DNA from 4 places in the Streptomyces sp. NPDC031418 genome. Region 2 is predicted to be linked to each of the others. Evidence: riboswitches for the same ligand, from Rfam matches in the RefSeq annotation. Region 2 holds a riboswitch; each other region holds the start of a gene.
What was found. A riboswitch is a leader RNA that binds a small molecule or an ion and turns the genes downstream of it on or off. The one in region 2 is predicted to bind cyclic di-AMP.
Positions count from the first base shown of each region.

Region 1: another riboswitch for cyclic di-AMP. It lies ahead of ACZ5CZ_RS30475 (M23 family metallopeptidase); the one in region 2 lies ahead of ACZ5CZ_RS38295 (M23 family metallopeptidase).
Region 3: another riboswitch for cyclic di-AMP. It lies ahead of ACZ5CZ_RS23365 (C40 family peptidase); the one in region 2 lies ahead of ACZ5CZ_RS38295 (M23 family metallopeptidase).
Region 4: another riboswitch for cyclic di-AMP. It lies ahead of ACZ5CZ_RS12755 (transglycosylase SLT domain-containing protein); the one in region 2 lies ahead of ACZ5CZ_RS38295 (M23 family metallopeptidase).

Region 1 covers NZ_JBVIJC010000024.1:8,168-11,642, reverse strand. Annotated here, with positions in the region: gene ACZ5CZ_RS30480 (M16 family metallopeptidase) at 1-1,098, shown strand, start outside; cyclic di-AMP (ydaO/yuaA leader) riboswitch at 1,359-1,522, shown strand; gene ACZ5CZ_RS30475 (M23 family metallopeptidase) at 1,535-2,278, shown strand; gene ACZ5CZ_RS30470 (GntR family transcriptional regulator) at 2,476-3,162, shown strand; gene ACZ5CZ_RS30465 (HPr family phosphocarrier protein) at 3,310-3,475, opposite strand, start outside.
Region 2 covers NZ_JBVIJC010000043.1:2,771-6,245, forward strand. Annotated here, with positions in the region: tRNA gene ACZ5CZ_RS38285 (tRNA-Met) at 1-43, opposite strand, end outside; gene ACZ5CZ_RS38290 (PP2C family protein-serine/threonine phosphatase) at 199-1,392, shown strand; cyclic di-AMP (ydaO/yuaA leader) riboswitch at 1,650-1,825, shown strand; gene ACZ5CZ_RS38295 (M23 family metallopeptidase) at 1,835-2,866, shown strand; gene ACZ5CZ_RS38300 (aldo/keto reductase) at 2,940-3,475, shown strand, end outside.
Region 3 covers NZ_JBVIJC010000015.1:146,137-149,611, forward strand. Annotated here, with positions in the region: gene ACZ5CZ_RS23360 (hypothetical protein) at 1-316, shown strand, start outside; gene ACZ5CZ_RS23365 (C40 family peptidase) at 364-1,722, opposite strand; cyclic di-AMP (ydaO/yuaA leader) riboswitch at 1,730-1,902, opposite strand; gene pcrA (DNA helicase PcrA) at 2,165-3,475, shown strand, end outside.
Region 4 covers NZ_JBVIJC010000008.1:13,404-16,878, reverse strand. Annotated here, with positions in the region: gene ACZ5CZ_RS12765 (FAD-dependent oxidoreductase) at 1-248, shown strand, start outside; gene ACZ5CZ_RS12760 (HAD family hydrolase) at 369-1,181, shown strand; gene ACZ5CZ_RS12755 (transglycosylase SLT domain-containing protein) at 1,217-1,705, opposite strand; cyclic di-AMP (ydaO/yuaA leader) riboswitch at 1,711-1,890, opposite strand; gene ACZ5CZ_RS12750 (polyprenyl synthetase family protein) at 2,423-3,433, shown strand.

The DNA of each region.
Region 1 (3,475 bases), on a different contig from region 2:
ACCCTCGACACGCACGCCGACCACCCGGGTGTCCGGCTCAGCCTGGAGGTCCCGGCCTCCCGTCTGGCCAAGGGCCTCGGCCTGCTCGCCGACGCGCTGCGCGCGCCCGCCTTCGCCGAGAGCGAGGTCGAGCGGCTGGTCCGCAACCGCCTGGACGAGATCCCGCACGAGCTGGCCAACCCCTCCCGGCGCGCCGCCAAGGAACTCTCCAAGGAGCTGTTCCCGGCGACCTCGCGCATGTCCCGGCCGCGGCAGGGCACCGAGGAGACCGTCGAGAAGATCGACGCGGCGGCCGTGCGCGCCTTCTACGACCGCCATGTGCGCCCCGGTACGGCCACCGCGGTGGTGGTCGGCGACCTCACCGGTGTCGACCTGGACGCGCTGCTCGGCGACACCCTGGGCGCCTGGACCGGCACCCCGGGCGAGCCGCGCCCCGTGCCGCCGGTGAGCGCCGACGACACCGGGCGCGTGGTGATCGTGGACCGGCCCGGCGCCGTCCAGACCCAGCTGCTCATCGGCCGGGCCGGCTCCGACCGGCACGACCGGGTGTGGCCCGCGCAGGTGCTCGGCACCTACTGCCTGGGCGGCACCCTCACCTCCCGCCTGGACCGCGTCCTGCGCGAGGAGAAGGGCTACACCTACGGCGTGCGCGCCTTCGGACAGGTCCTCAGGTCGGCTCCGGACGGCACGGGCGTGTCGATGCTCGCGATCAGCGGCTCGGTGGACACCCCGAACACCGGCCCGGCCCTGGACGACCTGTGGAAGGTGCTGCGCACCCTCGCGGCGGAGGGCCTGACCGACGCCGAGCGGGACGTCGCCGTGCAGAACCTGGTCGGTGTGGCGCCGCTGAAGTACGAGACGGCGGCGGCCGTCGCGAGCACCCTGGCCGACCAGGTCGAGCAGCACCTGCCCGACGACTTCCAGGCCACGCTGTACCAGCAGCTGGCCGCGACGGGCACGGTGGAGGCCACGGCGGCCGTCGTGAACGCCTTCCCGGTGGACCGCCTGGTGACCGTGCTCGTCGGTGACGCTGCGCAGATCAAGGCGCCGGTCGAGGCGCTCGGCATCGGCGAAGTCACCGTGGTGGCGGCCGAGTAGCCGAACGCCGCGCGGCGGCCGGGCACGGCCTGGCGGCAGTGCACGGGCGTGGGGCCCTGACGACCTACGGGCCGTCAGGGCCCCACGGCATTCCCGGCTGTTGCACCGTGTTCCCCAGATGCCCGGTTTGGGGCGGAGGTTGCCCGTCTGCCCTGTGGGATGCACTACAAAAACGGTGATCTGTTTGGGGTTTGACTTCGCCGCCCCTTAGCGTCGTCCGGGCTGTTCGTCGGTAGACAGTGCGCCGCGCCCGCGGCACCGGACAGCCATCGCCGAGTCCCCGTACGGCGCGAGCCAGGGGAGCCGGGGACCCACAGCAGTCCCTGGGGTGAATCGGACGCCCGCGCGTGAGCGAGGGGGTCCGTAGGAGACCTTCCTGCTCCGAACCCGTCAGCTAACCCGGTAGGCGAGAGGGAAGGAAAGGAACAGCCACTTCATGGCGTTCATGTGCGCCACCGGGAAGCACCGCAAGCCCGGCCGGGTCAAGCGCACCACCGCTCAGGCGGCCGGTGTCGCGGCCCTCACCACCACCGGGGTCATCGGCACCCTCGCGGCCTCTCCGGCGCTCGCCACGGAGAACTCCGTCGAGCAGACCGGCCTCACCCCGGTCCTCACCGTCAGCGACGACGTCGCCCGGCACATCGACGCGCAGGCGGCCGCCCAGAAGGAGGCCGCGCAGCAGCAGGCGGTCGAGCGGGCGGCGGCGCAGAAGGCCCAGCAGGAGCGCGTGGCCGCGGCCCGTGCCGCCCGCGCGGCCGAGCGCGCGCGGCTGAACGCCTTCGTCGCGCCGATAGCGCACTCCTACGTCTCCACGGGCTACAAGGCCAGCAGCTCCCTGTGGTCCTCCGGCTCGCACACCGGCATCGACTTCCACGCGGCGACCGGCACGCCCGTGCTCGCGGTCGGCTCCGGCACCGTCGTCTCCACCGGCTGGGGCGGCGCGTACGGCAACCAGATCGTGATCCGGATGGCCGACGGCATGTACACCCAGTACGGGCATCTGTCGTCCATCGGCGTCACGGTCGGTCAGAAGGTCACCCCGGGCCAGCACATCGGGCTGTCCGGCGCGACCGGCAACGTCACCGGACCGCACCTGCACTTCGAGGCCCGTACGACCCCGGAGTACGGCTCCGACATCGACCCCGTCGCCTACCTCCGCACGCACGGTGTGAACGTCTGACCCGGCCTCGCCCGGCATCGGCGGCCCCGGCCCATCGGCCGGGGCTTTCGCCGTTTTTCGCAGTGTCCGCCTGATCCGCTGTCCAAAAAATATCCCTGGATTCCGGCCCGCCATCGGAAATTCCGGCTCATTGCAATAGAGTCACGGAACACACGTCCATCGTCGACGTTTCACGGGGATTAAGGCGGAGGTCGGTCATGCGTATTCCGGCGCACTCGGTGTGCACGGCCATCCGGGACGACATCGTCGCGGGTGTCTACGAGCGCGGCGGCCGCCTCACCGAGGATGTCCTGGCCCGCCGCTACGGCGTTTCCCGGGTCCCGGTCCGCGAGGCGCTGCGGACCCTGGAGGCCGAGGGCTTCGTGGTGACCCGCCGGCACGCGGGCGCGTGCGTGGCCGAGCCGACCGAGCAGGAGGCCGCCGACCTGCTGGAGATGCGGATGCTGCTGGAGCCGCTCGGGGCGGCGCGGGCCGCGCAGCGGCGCACCGAGGCCCATCTGAAGGTGCTGCGCGGCCTCGTCCGGCTGGGCCAGGAGCGGGCCCGGCGAGGTCACAGCGAGGATCTGCGCTCGCTGGGGGGCTGGTTCCACGAGACGCTCGCCCAGGCCTCCGGCAGCCCCTCGCTGACCTCGATGCTCACCCAGCTGCGGCACAAGATCGCCTGGATGTACACGGTGGACGCCACGCCGAGCCCGGTGGACTCCTGGGCGGAGCACGGCGCGATCGTGGACGCGGTGGCGCGCGGCGACGGCGAGCGCGCGCGTGCGCTCACCGCCCTGCACACCGAACGCACCACGGCCGCGCACCGCCTCCGTTTCTCCGCCGCGGCGGAACGTGTGAGGACTTCGCAACACGCCGTAAACACGCCGAGCCTGCGGCATTAACACGGACGCCGTATACAAAGAAGAGTAATTCGGTGGCAGTGTATTTCCGCTGCCCGAATTACGGTGTGCTCGCATCGTCGCGGAAAACGAAGGAGCCGCGCCGCCCGGAAAAGGGCGGCGCGGCTCCGGCATTCAGTGGGCCGATGTTCAGACCGTTTCGGGCAGCTCTTCCAGGCCCTCGGCGACCAGCTTGGCCAGCCGGTCCAGGGCGGCGTCCGCGCCCTCGGCGTCGGAGGCGAGGACGATCTCCTCGCCGCCCTGGGCGCCCAGGCCCAGGACAGCCAGCATCGAGGCCGCGTTGACGGGGTTGCCC
Region 2 (3,475 bases):
TGGGTTATGAGCCCAGCGAGCTACCGAGCTGCTCCACCCCGCGTCGTTGTGACTTCAGTGTACGTCATCCGTGGGGTCCCGCGCACATCGGTTTACGGCGGGTCCTTCGGGCGGGCTCATCCGGTCGGCCCACCGGGGTCGCCCGGCCTTGCCGGGCCCGCAAATCTGGAGGTACGTCGGACATGCGGGAGAGACACGGTGCGCCCTGGTGAGGTGGAGGAGAGCCCGTACGCCAGGGCGGGCGGCCGGCTCCCCGGCGACCCGGTGCCCGGGCCGGGCCACGGCGACCGGCCCGCCCCCGTGCGCCCTTCCCCGCTCGCTCCGCGCCGTCCGAGTGCCCGCGCCCTGGCCCGGAGCCTGCCCGTCCTGCTGATCTTCTGCGGTGTCCTCTACGGCCTGCTGACGCCGAGGGACTTCACCGCCGTGCCCTTCTTCACCGCCGCCGCGCTGATCGCGGCCCCGCTCAGTTCGCTGCGCAGCACCGCGCTGACCGGCCTCGCGGCGCTCGGCGCCACCTACGCCGTGCATGCGCAGGGCGGTGCCCGTCCGGCCGTGGCCACGGTCACCGATCTGGTCACCGTGGCCAGCGTCGCCGTGCTGGCCGGCGCCATCAACCGGGTGGTCCGCCTGGGTGACCGGCGGCTGGCCTCCGCCCGGGAGATCGCCGAGGCCGCCCAGCGGGCCGTACTGCCGGAGCCCGCGGCGCGGATCGGCGGTTTCCGGATCGCCGCCCGTTACGAGGCGGCCCGGCAGGACGCGTCCATCGGCGGCGACCTGTACGCGGTGCAGGACAGCCCGTACGGCGTCCGGCTGATCGTCGGGGATGTGCGGGGCAAGGGGCTGGGTGCCGTCGCTGCGGTCGCCGTGGTGATCGGCGCGTTCCGGGAGGCGGCCGAGCAGGAGGCCACGCTGGAGGAGGTGGCGCAGCGGCTGGAGCGGGCGCTGGCCCGCGAGGGCGCCCGGCGGGACGGTATCGACGCCTTCGAGGGGTTCACCACCGCCGTACTGGCCGAACTCCCGCACGGCGAGGGGCTCGTCCGGGTCGTCAACCGCGGCCATCCGCCGCCGCTGCTGCTGTACGCCGACGGCGCGGTGCGCACGCTGGCCGGGCCCGAGCCCGCGCTGCCGCTCGGCATGGGTGATCTCGGGGTGTGGCCGGACCGGGTGCTGGAGGCGGCCTTTCCGGGCGGGGCCACCCTGCTGCTCTACACCGACGGGCTGTCCGAGGCCCGGGACGCCCACGGCCGGTTCTACGACCCCGAGCGGCGGCTTACCGGCCGTACCTTCGCCGGTCCGGGCGCGCTGCTGGGGCGGCTCGCGGACGAGGTGCGGAGGCACTCCGGGGGAGGGATGGCGGATGACATGGCGCTGCTCGCCGTACGGCACCCCTGAGGGTCTCCCCGCAGGGGGTTCACGATGAGTGACCGGGCGACTCCGCGCGCATAACATCTGAGTCACCATCAAAAACGCTGTGACTCCTGAACGGTGACCGAGTCGCCGTCAACTCGCCCGGTTTGCTGGCCTTGTGACCCTTAAGTACTGGCATAAAAGGTTAACGATCAAGCTGGACGGGCTTGGAAAGTAACCGCAGGGTCTATTAACGTTCGATAACGCAGCGCGGTCGTCCCAGCCGTCACAAGAGGCGGCTCCGTGCGCACGCGCCGAATCCCGTAAGGGAACCGGGGAACCACCACCTTGGGGTGAATCACGCGGACACCGTCGTGGACTTGCCGAGCGGACTCGGCCCACGATCGGTTTACGCGCGTAGGAGACCTTCCTGCTCCGAACCCGTCAGCTAACCCGGTAGGCGGAGGAAGGAAAGGAGCGCGCCCGCGTGGCGTCCAACCGGCCTGCCCCAGAAGCCCCGTTCATACCCGCTCAGCGCGAGACGGACACCTTCGGATACGGCTCCCCCGCCGCCGAGGACGGCCCCTGGGAGGAGTGGAACCCCACTGCGGAGTCCGTCGCTCCGGTCCGCGGTCGGCACCGCGTCGCCAAGCAGCGCGGCGGCTTCGCGCGCAGCTCCACCGTCCTCGGTGTCGGCGTGATGGCCGCCGTCGGCGCGGGCGGCATGGCCAGCGCCAACCCCGGCAAGGTGCCGGTCTCCGTCTCCATGCCGGACCTGGACTCCGTCGAGCACCTCTTCGGCGGCGACTCCGCCGACGCGCCCAAGGACGCCGGCGGCACGCTCGGCACCGTCGGCGTGGCCTCGGCCGAGGCCGGGCAGAGCGGTGGCGCGGGCGAGGCCCTGCGCAACCGGATCATGGCCCAGGCCGAGCAGCAGAAGGGGCAGGCCGACAGCAAGGCCACCATCGCCGCGCTCGCCGCCTCCGAGAAGCAGACCGCCGCCGCGGCCGCCAAGGCCGAGCAGGCGGCCGCCGCCAAGGCCGCCGCCGCCAAGCAGAAGGCGGAGGCCGACGCCAAGAAGGAGGCCGAGGCCAAGCGCCTGGCCGAGCTGGCCAAGCAGTACTCGCTGCCGGTCGTGTCGTACACGATCACCGGCACCTTCGGGCAGCCCGGCTCGATGTGGTCCTCCGGCTACCACACCGGCCTGGACTTCGCCGCCCCCACCGGCACCCTCATCAAGTCGGTGCACGCCGGCAAGGTGACCGAGGCGGGCTGGGCCGGCGCCTACGGCTACCGCACGGTCATCACCCTCGACGACGGCACCCAGCTCTGGTACTGCCACCAGTCCTCGATCAACGTCTCGGTCGGCCAGCAGGTGAACACCGGCGACGTCATCGGCCGCGTCGGTGCGACCGGCAACGTCACCGGGCCGCACCTGCACCTGGAGGTCCACCCGGACGGCCAGCCCACCGCCATCGACCCCATGGCCTGGCTGCGCGACAAGGGCCTCAACCCCTGACAGGCCCGGCTTTCCGGGTGAACGCGGCGCCGGCGGAGGAATGCGCTTCCTCTCGCCGGCGTTGGCATTGATCATGACTTCACTGCGCACACTCGGCTCTTCCGACCTCGAGGTCTTCCCGCTCGCCCTGGGCGGCAACGTCTTCGGCTGGACCGCCGACGAGGACACCTCCTTCGCCGTCCTCGACGCCTACACGGCCGCCGGCGGCAACTTCATCGACACCGCGGACGTCTACTCGGCCTGGGCCGAGGGCAACAAGGGCGGCGAGTCGGAGACGATCATCGGCGCGTGGCTGAAGGCGCGCGGCAACCGCGACAACGTCGTCGTCGCCACCAAGGTCAGCCAGCACCCCGAGTTCCAGGGCCTGTCCGCGGCCACCATCAAGGCCGCCGCCGACGCCTCCCTGCGCCGTCTCGGCACCGACTACATCGACCTGTACTACACCCACTACGACCAGCTCGAGGTGCCGGTCGAGGAGATCATCGGCGCCCTGGACGAGCTGGTGAAGGCGGGCAAGGTCCGGCACATCGCCGCCTCCAACATCGGCGCCGAGCGCCTTCAGGCCTCCCTGGACTTCTCCGCCCGCGAGGGCCTGGCCCGCTATGTCGC
Region 3 (3,475 bases), on a different contig from region 2:
CATCGGTATCGCCGCGCTGCTCGGCGGTTTCCTCACCCAGATGAAGGCGATGGGCCAGGGCACGGCCCGGTTCGTCCCCGGGATGCTGCACGGCGCGCTGACCATGCTGGTCACCGGCGTGGCCCTGGTCGGCCTGAACCAGGCCCAGGGCGCGCACATCAACACCATCAAGATCGGCATCAAGCTGGCGCTGCTGATCGTGATCCTCGGCCTGGTCTATGTGAAGCGCGACGAGGAGACGATCGACAAGGGCCAGTTCGGCCTGGTCGGCGCCCTCACGGCGACGAACGTGTTCATCGCCGTGCTGTGGACCTGACGGCCGCCGGTGCCATGAAGCGAGTCGCGCGCCCCGGTCGTCACCGGTCAGCCCGGGCGCACCACGCTGTGGACGAGTGACTCACCCCAGCGGTACACGGAGTCCTCACGGATGTACGCGCCCGGCTCGGGGGAGTGGATCATCATGCCGTTGCCCGTGCAGAGGCCGACGTGGCTGCTGTCGTCGTAGAAGAAGACCAGGTCACCGGGGCGGGCGTCGGCGAGCGGCACGGGCGTGCCGGAGGCCGCCTGGTCCCGGGCGGAGCGCGGAAGGGTGACGCCGGCGGCCTTCCAGGCGGCCTGGGTGAGGCCGGAGGCGTCGTAGGAGCCGGGGCCGCTGGCACCGGACACGTACGGCCTGCCGATCTGGGCGCGGGCGAAGGCGACCGCCAGCTCGGCCCGGGTGACCTGGGCCCCGTACGCCGGACCGGCACCCTCCGCCCGCTTCCGCCCCGCGAGCGCGGCCGAGCGGGCGTCCGCCTCGGCGGTCAGCCGGAACAGCAGCTCCCGCGCGGTGGCGAGCTTGCGCTGGACGGCGGCCTTGGCGGTCTTCACGTCGTACGGGGCGGCGGCCGATGTCGCCGTGCCCCGGTCGGCGGCAGCCGGTATCGGCGTGCCCCGGTTGGCGACAGCCGATGCCAGCGCGCCCCGGTCGGCCATCGCGCGCGTGCCAGGGCGCTCGCCCCGCGGACCCGCATCGGTGACCTCGCCGAGCGCGTCCCGGCCCGCGTCCCGGCCGCGCGCGTTCCCGCCGGTGGTGGCCCTGGTCCGCTCCGCCGCGTCCTTCACGCGTGAGGCCAGCCGGTTCATCACCCGGCTCGGCGCGAAGTGGTCCTGCGGGAACTCATCGAGCAGCGAAGCGGCCACGTCCGGCGCAGCGGCGAACGGCACCAGGCCCGCGCGGGCCCGGGCGTGCCGCCCCGCGGGCCGGGCGCCCCCCGCGCGCGGGTCGTCCTGGCCCGGGTCGTCCCGGCGCGCTTCCGCCGCGTGCGCCGGTCGCCGCGCGGCCGACGCCTCCGCGGAAGCGGCATGGGCCCCCTGCCGGGCGGCTCCCGGCTCCTCGAAGCGGGTGCCCTGCCGGGCGGCTCCCCGCTCCTCGAAGGGCGCCCCCTGCCGGGCAGCCTCCGCCGCCTCCGCGCGGGCGCGCTGGCGGGCGGCCGCCGACTCCTGCGAGCGTGCGCGCTGCCGGGCCGCCGGTTCCGCCTCCGCGGCCGAGTCGGCGCGGCGGTAGAACTCGTCGATCTTCTTCTCGATCTCCTCCAGGCTGGGCCTGCCGTCGGGGGCGGGGACGGCCTCGGCCGTCTGGGACAGGACGGCCACGGAGGTGAACGCGGCGGTGGCCAGGGCGGGGCCGCGCAGGCCCGGTCCATGGGTGCCGCCGGGCCACGGCTTGCGGTGCGACGCCAAAAGAGGCGACTCCTTCCAACACGCCGCCTACCGGGTTAGCTGTCGGGTTCGGGCGGGTGCTTCGGAAGGGTTGCCCTACGGCGTCGTCCCGGGCGGGAGGTCGGCCGATTCACCCCAGGATCGGTGGGTCCCCGGCTCCGGGCACCCTGCGGGGCGCGCCGGATTCGGCGGAGGCCGCGCGGCCCGGCGAGGTTCGCCGGAGAGGGGTCGTGCGGCCTGACGGCAACCTAGCCAACTCGTGTGCGTCCTGTGAAGGTTGGTGCGAGGTATGTCCGATACATTTCCGTGACCTGGGGGCGCTTGTCTACGCGCGTGAGCAGGCGCTTCCGCAGCGTGAGCGGTCGGCGGGCGCCCCGCGGGCCGTGATCGGCGGGGTCGTCGGTCGGCCGGGTTCCGGGGACGGCGACCGGTTGTCGGTGGGGCACCCTAGACTCGGAGAGCGATGAGCAGCCTCTTTGACGACAGCTTCCTGGCGGACCTCCAGCCCCCGCGTGGGCACGAGGAGGAGCCCCCGCCGCCGACCGAGGACGATCACGCTCCGGAGCCGCTTCCGGACGATCTGTTCGGCGGGAAGTTCGACGTGCCGCCGGACCGGGATTCCTACTACCGCGACGGCGCCCCGCGTCCCGCCATCGACTCGGCGGCCCTCCTGGAGGGGCTGAACGAGAACCAGCGCGCCGCGGTCGTGCACGCCGGCTCCCCGCTGCTCATCGTCGCCGGCGCCGGCTCCGGCAAGACCCGCGTGCTCACCCACCGCATCGCCCACCTGCTCGGCGAGCGGCATGTCCACCCCGGCCAGATCCTCGCGATCACCTTCACCAACAAGGCCGCGGGCGAGATGAAGGAGCGCGTGGAGCAGCTCGTCGGCCCGCGCGCGAACGCGATGTGGGTGATGACCTTCCACAGCGCGTGCGTGCGCATCCTGCGCCGCGAGTCGAAGAAGCTCGGCTTCACCTCGTCGTTCTCGATCTACGACGCCGCCGACAGCAAGCGCCTGATGGCCCTGGTCTGCCGCGACCTGGACCTCGACCCCAAGCGCTTCCCGCCGAAGTCCTTCAGCGCCAAGATCAGCAACCTGAAGAACGAGCTGATCGACGAGGAGGACTTCGCCGCCCAGGCCACCGACGGCTTCGAGAAGACCCTCGCCCAGGCCTACGCGCTCTACCAGTCGCGGCTGCGCGAGGCCAACGCGCTCGACTTCGACGACCTGATCATGACGACGGTCAACCTGCTGCGCGCCTTCCCCGACGTCGCCGAGCACTACCGCCGCCGCTTCCGGCACGTCCTGGTGGACGAGTACCAGGACACCAACCACGCCCAGTACGCGCTGGTGCGCGAACTGGTCGGCACCGGGGAACACGACGAGGACGTCCCGCCCGGCGAGTACGACATCCCGCCCGCCGAGCTGTGCGTCGTGGGTGACGCGGACCAGTCGATCTACGCCTTCCGCGGTGCGACGATCCGCAACATCCTCCAGTTCGAGGAGGACTACCCGAACGCGACCACGATCCTGCTGGAGCAGAACTACCGCTCCACACAGACCATCCTGTCCGCCGCCAACGCGGTCATCGAGCGCAACGAGTCCCGCCGCCCGAAGAACCTGTGGACCAACGCCGGCCAGGGCGCCCGGATCACCGGCTATGTCGCCGACACCGAGCACGACGAGGCCCAGTTCGTCGCCGACGAGATAGACCGCCTCACGGACGCGGGCGAGGCACGCGCGGGAGACGTCGCCGTCTTCTACCGCACCAAC
Region 4 (3,475 bases), on a different contig from region 2:
TCATCGCCGCGACCGGCTACCGCGTCGACATCGCGGCGATGGACTTCCTCGGCCATGAGCTGCGCACCCGGCTCGCGCTCAGCCGGGGCACGCCCAAGCTCGGTGCCGGCTTCGTCTCCTCCGTACCCGGCCTGTACTTCACCGGCCTGCCGGCGGCGTCGTCGTACGGACCGGTGATGCGCTTCGTGTGCGGTACGGACTTCGCCTCCCCGCGCCTGGCGAAGCACCTGGCCGCGGCCCACGGCTGAGCTCCGGGCCGACGCGGGGCGTCATCAGCGGGAAGACACACACCAGTTGGGGGTGATCAGCACACAAGTGCGCGCTGTGACAGATGAGTCGGCGGGGCGTGGTGTCCGTATTCTCTGATCATGGCACCCTCCCCCGCATATTCACTCATCGCCACCGACCTGGACGGAACCCTGCTGCGCGGTGACGACACCGTCTCCGACCGGTCGCTCGCCGCGCTCGCGCGGGCGGCGCGGGCCGGTGCCCGGCATCTGGTGGTCACGGGCCGCCCGGCCCCGCGGGTACGGCCCCTGCTGGCCGTGCTCGGCTGCACGGGGCTCGCGGTATGCGGGCAGGGCGCGCAGGTCTACGACGCCGGGGCCGGCCGTCTGGTGTGGTCGGTCCGGCTGGACCGGGAGCTGGCCGAGACGGCGCTCGGCAAGATCGAGGCGGAGGTGGGACAGGTCTTCGCCGCCGTCGACCAGGACGGGGTGGACGGGCTCACGCTCATCGAGCCCGGGTACCGGATGCCGCATCCGGCCCTGCCCGCCGTCCGGGTCGGCCGGCGCGACGACCTGTGGTGCGCGCCCATCAGCAAGGTGCTGCTGCGCCACGCCACCCTGTCGGACGACGAACTGGCGGCCACCGCGCGCGCGGTGGTGGGGTCGCTGGCGACGGTCACCATGTCGGGCCCGGGGATGGTGGAGCTCCAGCCGCGCGGGGTGACCAAGGCGACCGGGCTGGCGCTGGCCGCCGAGCGGCTCGGCACCGGCGCCGACCGGGCGCTGGCGTTCGGGGACATGCCCAACGACGTCCCGATGTTCGAGTGGGCCGGGCACGGGGTCGCCATGGCCAACGCGCATCCGGAACTGAAGGCGGTGGCCGACGAGGTCACCCTGTCGAACGAGGACGACGGCATCGCCGTCGTCCTCGAAAGACTCTTCCCTACCGACTGACCGGTTCTTCAGTAGGCACCGGCCGGTCGGGGACCTCAGTACGCGCCGAAGACGTTGTCGATGGACCCGTACCGCGCGGCGGCGTAGTTGCAGGCGGCCGTGATGTTCGCGACCGGGTCGTAGGGGTCGAAGGAGGTGCCGGCCACGTGGTAGGCCTGGAAGGTCGGGTCGATGACCTGGAGCAGGCCCTTGGAGGGGATGCCCGCGGCGGCGTTGGAGTCCCAGAGGTTGATGGCGTTCGGGTTGCCGGAGGACTCCCGCATGACATTGCGGTAGATGCCGTTGTAGGTGCCCGGGATGCCCTTCTGGGCCATGATCGCGAGCGACTCGCGGATCCAGCCGTCGAGGTTGTTCGGGTACCCGGCGAGCGTGGTGGAGGCCGTGGCGGTCGTGCCGGTGGCGGCGGACGCGGTGGTGGCGCCGATGAGCGGCAGGGCGAGGACGGCGACGCCGGTGCCGGCGACGGCGAGCGCGCGGACGAGGCGGTTGGTGCGGGGACGGCGGGGCTGAGCGGCAGCAGACATGGGGGCGTTCCTCTCCGGCGCCTGCGAGGTGAGCTGTCGGGTTCGGGCGGGGAGGTGCCCGGCCGTGCCCTGGAGGAGGCATGGCTTCACCCCTAGCCGGGCCGGTGCGGCGTGTGCCTTCCGGTCCGGCGGCTTACCTGGGTCCCCCGCTCCTGCCGTACGAATGGGTTCGTGGATGGGTATGCGGGCGGCGGCAGGATTCGGCGTCCGCCCGACGGCCCGGAACGTATGCGAGAGCACATGTCGGGAACAAGTACTGGATTCACACAACGCACTATTTGACCTTGGTCTGCGCCATATGGGGTACTTGATCCTTTGCGGTTGCCAATGCTCAACTCGCTTGCAGGGCAAGGAGGAAGCGGGCCTGCGGGGGAGGGGTGCCCGGGAGTGGCCGCGTGACCCAATTCACGGAATAGCAAGTCATTCCAAAACGGACATGAGGGATTCAAGGTACCCATTGGATCTAATGGGTGTAATGGATGTAATGGAGTTGCCCGCGCGGCGCGACAAGGCGCTCGGAGTTCTGTTAAGTCGATAGATGTCCGTTCTTACCATCCGATCGGAACCTTAGTGATCATGATCCGATGTCGACCGGGCTGGACCGGTGGGCGCTATCGGTGATCGAAACAGGACCGGATACGCTGACTCGAGTGATGGCAGCGACCTATCGACAAACCGTGTAATCGCCAGCAGACACCAGCAGACAGGAGACCCCTCGTGACCGTCGTCGGGCCGTTCGGGCTGAGCGTGCGGGACCAGGCTCTGGAAGCCGATGTCCAGGCCGGATTGACGGCTGTCGAGGAAGGCTTGCTCGAGGCCACCAAGAGCGAGGTTCCGTTCATCACGGAGGCCGCACAGCACCTCGTACGGGCCGGCGGGAAGCGGTTCAGGCCACTGCTCGTCATGCTCGCGGCGCAGTTCGGCGACCCCTACGCCCCGGGCGTGGTGCCGTCGGCCGTCGTCGTCGAGCTGACCCATCTGGCCACGCTGTACCACGACGACGTCATGGACGAGGCCGCCGTGCGGCGCGGCGTGGACAGCGCCAACACCCGCTGGGGCAACTCCGTCGCGGTCCTCACCGGCGACTTCCTCTTCGCCCGGGCCTCCCAGATCCTCGCCGACCTGGGCCCCGAGGCGGTCCGGGTCCAGGCCCTCGCGTTCGAACGGCTGGTCACCGGCCAGATCCTGGAGACCGCCGGTCCCTCGGACGGCCGTGACCCGGTCGAGCACTACCTGGACGTGCTCGCCGGCAAGACGGGCTCGCTGGTGGCGGTCTCCTGCCGGTTCGGCGCGATGATGTCCGGCGCCGACGAGACGGTCGTCGACGTCCTCACCCAGTACGGCGAGCGGCTCGGGGTCGCCTTCCAGCTCGCCGACGACGTCCTGGACATCGCCTCCGACTCGCACGAGTCCGGCAAGACCCCGGGCACCGACCTGCGCGAGGGCATCCCGACCCTCCCCGTGCTCCGGCTGCGCGAGCGGGCGGCCCGGCTGGGTCTGCCCGAGGACATCGCGCTGTGCGAGCTGCTCGACTCCGACCTCAGCGACGACGCACGGCACGCCGAGGTGCTGACCGCGCTGCGTGCCCACCCCGCGCTGGAGCAGGCCCGCCGGGACACGGTGCGGTACGCGGAGGAGGCGCGGGCCGCGCTGTCGCCGCTGCGGGAGTGCGACGCCAAGGTGGCGCTGCTGGAGCTGTGCGACGCGGTGGTCCACCGGGCCGGCTGACGCCCGTTCGACGGATGCCCTGCGGGCCCCGTGCGGGCCCCG